Saccharibacillus brassicae: one gene and its partner. The protein of the gene in region 1 interacts with the protein of each later gene in a pairwise test. Links are inferred from orthologs where the notes say so. Each region holds a gene or a part of one and is shown on either strand. Other genes may lie near its edges. The genes, in order: purT and FFV09_RS01210.

Evidence for each region.
Region 2: the proteins of purT (region 1) and FFV09_RS01210 interact in binary tests that used the Escherichia coli proteins (3 or more experiments, as listed by UniProt). The link is inferred for Saccharibacillus brassicae from one-to-one orthologs.

Annotation. Positions count from the first base shown.
Region 1 is NZ_CP041217.1:97,400-100,569, reverse strand. Bases 304-3,154 are described here. They hold purT (formate-dependent phosphoribosylglycinamide formyltransferase), read left to right. Parts: upstream 304-1,059; coding sequence 1,060-2,250; downstream 2,251-3,154. Other genes in these bases: FFV09_RS24030 (GNAT family N-acetyltransferase), read left to right, coding at 2,240-2,716; FFV09_RS00370 (ABC transporter ATP-binding protein), read left to right, coding at 304-880. Outside these bases: more of FFV09_RS00370, read left to right, coding at 1-303. UniProt on the Escherichia coli protein: Involved in the de novo purine biosynthesis. Catalyzes the transfer of formate to 5-phospho-ribosyl-glycinamide (GAR), producing 5-phospho-ribosyl-N-formylglycinamide (FGAR). Formate is provided by PurU via hydrolysis of 10-formyl-tetrahydrofolate.
Region 2 is NZ_CP041217.1:281,828-285,017, reverse strand. Bases 157-3,027 are described here. They hold FFV09_RS01210 (polyprenyl synthetase family protein), read left to right. Parts: upstream 157-1,089; coding sequence 1,090-1,965; downstream 1,966-3,027. Other genes in these bases: dxs (1-deoxy-D-xylulose-5-phosphate synthase), read left to right, coding at 2,207-3,027; xseB (exodeoxyribonuclease VII small subunit), read left to right, coding at 767-1,063; xseA (exodeoxyribonuclease VII large subunit), read left to right, coding at 157-777. Outside these bases: more of xseA, read left to right, coding at 1-156; more of dxs, read left to right, coding at 3,028-3,190.

The DNA of each region.
Region 1 (3,170 bases):
CGGCAACTTCTGGGACCCGATCAACCGGCTCGGCCAGATGTACAACCAGCTGCTCGTCGCCATGGCTTCTTCCGAACGGATCTTCGAGTTCCTCGACGAGAAGCCGAGCGTCGACGACAAGCCGGGCGCGCAGGCGCTGCCCAAGATCAACGGCAGCGTCAAGCTGGAAAAAGTCATTTTCGAATACGAACCGGGCCGCCAGGCGCTCAAGGGGATCGATATCGAGGCGCAAGCGGGGCAGTCGATCGCGCTCGTCGGCCATACCGGGTCCGGCAAGTCGACGATCATCAACCTGCTCAGCCGCTTTTACGACGTCACCGAAGGCACGGTCAAGATCGACGGGATCGACGTGCGCGACGTCAAGCTGGAGAGCCTGCGCGCGCAGATCGGCATCGTGCTGCAGGACACATTCATTTTCTCCGGCACGATCCGCGAAAATATCCGGTTCGGCCGGCTCGACGCGACCGACGAAGAGATCGAGGAAGTGACCCGGGCCGTCAAGGCGCACGATTTCATTATGGCGCTGCCGGGCGGATACGATACCGAAGTCGAAGAACGCGGCAGCGCGCTCTCGATGGGGCAGCGGCAGCTGCTCTCGTTCGCCCGGGCGCTGCTGGCGGACCCGCGCATTCTGATTCTGGACGAAGCGACGGCGAGTATCGACACCGAGACCGAGCTGAAGATCCAGGAAGCGCTCAAAGTGCTGCTGCAGGGACGGACTTCGTTTATCGTGGCGCACCGCCTCTCGACGATCCGGCATGCCGACAAGATCATCGTGCTCGACCACGGCGAGATCAAGGAGCAGGGCACGCACGCGGAGCTGGTCAAGCACGGCGGCATTTACGGCGGTCTCGTCGAAGCCCAATTCCGCTTTTTGTAACCGGACGACCGATCCAGAACATTTCCAGTAACTCCATTTGGAAAAACGAAAACCTGCGACAATTTTCGCAGGTTTTCGCCTTTTTTTCATAAAAATTTGAGTCGTCGGGGTTGCAATTCAGACGCCCAGCACACAAAATAGAAAAGGACAACACAAAAAGGCGTAGGAGTTGGTCAACGATGTGGGGGGCTCCATTATCCGCGGACGCGAAGAAAATCATGCTTCTCGGCAGCGGTGAACTGGGCAAAGAAGTCGTGATTGAAGCGCAGCGTCTCGGCGTGGAATGTATAGCGGTCGACCGCTACGCGGGCGCGCCGGCCATGCAGGTCGCGCATCGCAGCCACGTGATCGACATGCTGGACGCGCAGGCGCTGCGGGAGCTGATCCTGCGCGAGCGTCCGGACCTGATCGTGCCGGAGATCGAAGCGATCGCGACGACCATGCTGCAGCAGTTGGAAAGCGAAGGATTTCGGGTCATCCCGACGGCTACGGCCGCGAGGCTGACGATGGACCGCGAAGGCATTCGCCGGCTGGCCGCGGAGACGCTCGGCCTGCCGACGGCGGCGTACCGTTTCGCGGACACGCTCGAAGAGCTGAAGCAGGCCGTGTCGGAACTCGGCGCGCCGTGCGTCATCAAGCCGCTGATGAGTTCGTCGGGCAAAGGGCAGAGCGTGCTCCGCACGCCCGAAGACGCGGAGACGTGCTGGCAGTTCGCGCTCGAAGGCGCGCGCGCCAAGAACAGCACCCGCGTCATCGTGGAAGCGTTCGTGCCGTTCGAGAGCGAGATTACGCTGCTGACGGTGCGAAGCGTGTCGGGAACGGCGTTTTGTCCGCCGATCGGGCATATCCAGCAGGACGGCGACTACGTGGAATCGTGGCAGCCGCATCCGATGGACGCCGCCAAGCTTGAAGAAGCGAAGCGTATCGCCACGGTCATTACGGACGAGCTGGGCGGATACGGACTGTTCGGCGTCGAGCTGTTCCTGACGAAGGACGGCGTCGTCTTCAGCGAAGTGTCGCCCCGTCCGCACGATACGGGCATGGTTACGATGGCCACGCAGGATTTGTCGGAATTCGCGCTGCACGTCCGGGCGATTCTCGGGCTTCCGGTCACGGAAGTCCGGCTGCTCACGCCCGGCGCCTCGGCCACGCTCAAAGCGAGCCGGGCAAGCGAACGTTTCAAAGTCGGAGGTCTGACGGAAGCATTGAGCGTTCCGCGTACCCAGGTTCGGGTATTCGGCAAGCCGGATTCAAAACCGGGACGCAGAATGGCCGTCGCGCTCAGCGCGGCGGAAGATGTGGAGACTGCGCGGAACCGGGCTCGCGAAGCGGCCGGTCTGCTAAAAGAGGAGTATTCGGATGACAACTAACGTACTTGAAAAAACAGCGGATCTGCGCACGGCTTCATGCGGCGACGCTGCCGTTCTGACGGAGCTTATGCGCAAACTGTCCTACCCTACGACGCCGAGCGTCATGCGGGAGCAGTTGGAGAGCCGCGAGAACAATCCGAATTACCGAACTTATCTGGCGGAACGCCACGGCAAAGCGGTCGGCATGATCGCGCTGCGCCTCATTCCCGCCCGCGGGAAAGAACCTCAAATGGCGCAAATCGCCGGTCTTGTCGTCGACGAAGACTGCCGCGGCTGCGGCATCGGGCGCCAGCTCGTCGAACAGGCGGAAGCGTGGGCGGTCGAATGCGGCAGCAAGCTGCTGTTCCTGACGGGCATCAACCGGGAAGAACGCCTCGGCGCACACGAATTCTACGCGCGTGCCGGCTTCGAGAAATACGGCTGCAAGTTTATCAAGTCGCTCCAGACAAACACAAACATCCAATAAAGCCATCCCCTTCGGTTCCGGCTCTTTCGAGCGGAGCCTTTTATTCGATAGGAGGAACAACTTTAGTGCATACACAAGCAAAAAACGAACGTCCGTACGAAACGGGTGCCAAGCCGCATCCGAAGCAGGGTTCGAAGCGTCAAGCCAAACGGTGGAAAACGCTCGCCCTGAGCGCGGTGCTGGCCTGCGGCGGATGGTTCGCCGCCGTGCCGGCCGAGCAGGCCCACGCCCAAAGCTTTTACCAGTCGGCCTATGCCAAGACGACGACCGACAAGTCGCAGTTTACGTCCAAAGTCGTCTACCTGGTCAATCTGGAACGCCGCAAAGCGGGGCTCAAGCCGCTCGCCGTCGACGCCAGAACGGCAGGCGCTTCCCGGGTGAAAGCGGCGGATATGTCGAACAGGGGATATTTCGATCATACGTCGCCGACGTACGGATCGCCGTTCAACCTGCT
Region 2 (3,190 bases), 180 kb from region 1 along the record:
GCCGAAGTGCTGATCGTCGGCCGCGGCGGCGGATCGCTCGAAGAACTGTGGGCTTTTAACGAAGAGATCGTCGCCCGGGCGATCTACGATTCGGCCATTCCGGTCATCTCGGCCGTCGGGCACGAGACCGACTTCACGATCGCCGACTTTGTCGCCGATCTGCGGGCGGCGACGCCGACCGCCGCCGCGGAACTCGCGGTGCCGGATCGGCGCGCGCTGCAGCATCGCGTCGCCCAGCAGCAGGAGCGGCTGCGCGGCGCCCTGCTGCGCCGGGCCGCGCAGGAGCGCGAGCGTCTGGCGCGCCTGCAGCGCTCCGCCGTGCTGCGGCAGCCGCAGCGCGCCCTTCAGCCGCATGCGCAGCGGCTGGACGGGCTGACGCGGCGCCTCACGGCGCGGACCGAAGCCCGCTTCGCCTCGGGCCGGGACAAGCACGCGCGCCTGCACGGCAGGCTGTCGCGCTTCTATCCGGGCGCTCAGCTGCAGCTCGCTTCGCGCCAGCTCGGCGGGCTGGACGGCCGCCTGAACGCGGCCATGACCGCCGCCGTCAAGGACGGGCGCCAGCGGCTGCTGGGCAGCCTGCGCCAGCTCGACGCCCTGAGCCCGCTCAAGGTGATGGCGCGCGGCTACAGCCTCGTCTACGACGAAGCCGGGCAGAAGCTGATCAAATCGGTACGCGAGGTAGCCGAGGGCGACGGGATCGTCGTCCGGGTGAACGACGGAAGCCTCGAATGCCGGGTTATTCAAACGACGGAGGAGGACAATCGAAGTGGAGCCTAATGCCGAACATCACAATCCTGCGGGAGCGTCCGACGCAGCGACGGGCGCCGAACTGAATTTCGAACAAGCGATGGACCAGCTAGAGCGGATCGTCGCCGAGCTTGAACAGGGCGACGTACCGCTGGAGAAAGCGATCGACCTGTTTCAGCGGGGCATGCAGCTGTCGCAGCTGTGCGGCCAGAAGCTGGAGCAGGTGGAACGCAAAATCGAAACGATCGTGGAAGAAGACGGACAGCTTCGACGCCGGAACTTTGCGGGCGAAGCGGAAAGCGGGGACAACTTTTGAACAGCGTATTCGCGCTTGAACCGTATATGAGAGACGTGTCGTCCGAGCTGGAGAGCTATTTTGCCGAAGCGTTTCCGGCCGACTGGGACATGCCGCCCGCGCTGCTGGAATCGATGCGGTATTCGCTCGATGCCGGCGGCAAACGGCTGCGTCCCCTGCTCGTGGTAGCGGCGTGTGAAAGTCTCGGCGGCAGCCGGGCGGCGGCGATCCGCGTCGCGGCCGCCGTCGAGATGGTGCACACGTATTCGCTCGTGCACGACGACCTGCCGGCGATGGACGACGACGACCTGCGCCGCGGCAAGCCGACGAACCACAAAGTGTTCGGCGAAGCGATGGCGATCCTCGCCGGCGACGGCCTGCTGACGCATGCTTTTTATGTGGTGTCTTCGCTGGCCAGAGACGGCCTGCTGCCGGCCGAGGCGGCGATCGGGATCGTGTCCGATCTGGCGGAATACGCCGGACCGCGCGGCATGGTGGGCGGCCAGGTGGCCGACATGGAAGGCGAGCAGGGCACGACGGACCTTGCGCGGCTGGAGTATATCCATCTGCACAAGACGAGCGACCTGATCATGTTCTCGCTGCTTGCGGGCGGGCGCACGGCCGGAGCGACGCCGCTTCAACTCGACGCGCTGCGTACGTTCGGCCGCGGCATCGGGCTGGCGTTCCAGATTCAGGACGATATTCTGGATCTGGTCGGCGACGAGAGCAAGCTGGGCAAAAAAACGCAAAGCGACGTCAAAATGGAAAAAGTGACGTATCCGTTTTTCCTCGGCATCGACAAGTCGCGCGAAGAAGTGCGGCGCCTCAGCGAAGAGTCCAAAACGGCCGTGCTGGGAGCGGGTCTTGAGCGTACCGACATCCTGCTGGCTATCGCCGATTATTTGGTGGAACGGGACCGTTAAGAGGTCCCGGAGGAAGCGGACTCCGGTTTCGCTGCTCGCTTGCTTGGGTATTGAAGAACAGAAGAACGGACAGCGCCCGGCGCATAAGCCGATGCTTCAAATTGGCTTTGTTTGCCGAAAAACGATATAATACCGATACTACGCGTGCTCGAAAAACGCTTCGCGGCGTTCAGGCGAGCCCGCCTATACCTAATCGTGCGCGACCGAATTCAGGAAAATGAAGGAAAGCGGGGAATGACACATGCTCCTTCCACAAATCAACCAACCCGGCGATCTGAAGAAGCTGCCGTCCGAACAACTCGCGCCGCTGGCGCAGGAAATTCGCCAATTTTTAATCGAAAATCTCTCGGTGACCGGAGGCCATTTGGCTTCCAATTTGGGCGTGGTCGAGTTGACATTGGCTTTGCATTACTGCTACGAGAGTCCCAAAGACAAGTTTATTTTCGACGTGGGCCATCAGGCTTACGTGCACAAGATTTTGACGGGCCGGCAGGACCGGTTCGATACGCTGCGCAAGTACAAGGGCCTGTGCGGCTTCGTCAAGCGCGCCGAAAGCGAACACGACGTCTGGGAAGCGGGCCACAGCAGCACGTCGCTGTCCGCGGCGATGGGCATGGCGATGGCGCGCGACCTCAAGGGCGAGAGCAACAAAGTGGTCGCGGTGATCGGAGACGGCGCGCTGACCGGCGGTATGGCGTTCGAAGCGCTGAACCATATCGGCCATGAGAAAAAGAACCTGCTCGTCGTCCTCAACGACAACGAGATGTCGATCGCGCCGAACGTCGGCGCGATGCACAACTACCTGAGCCGCGTCCGCTCGGACCGCCATTATCTGCGCGCCAAAGACGACGTCGAATCGCTGATCAAGAAAATTCCGGCGATCGGCGGCAAGCTTGCGCGCACGGCGGAAAAAGTCAAAGACAGCCTCAAATATATGATGGTGCCGGGCGTTCTGTTCGAAGAGCTGGGCTTCAAATACATCGGTCCGATCGACGGACACGACCTGCCGACCCTGATGGAGACGTTCCGCCAGTCGGACAACGTCGACGGCCCGGTGCTTGTCCATATCGTGACGACCAAAGGCAAAGGCTACAAACCGGCGGAAGCCGATTCGCATAAATGGCACGGCATTTCGCCGTACAAGATCGAGTCCGGCAAGACGCTCAAGTCGGCCGGCAACCCGATGTATACCGAAGTGTTCGGCAGCACGCTGATCGAATTGGCC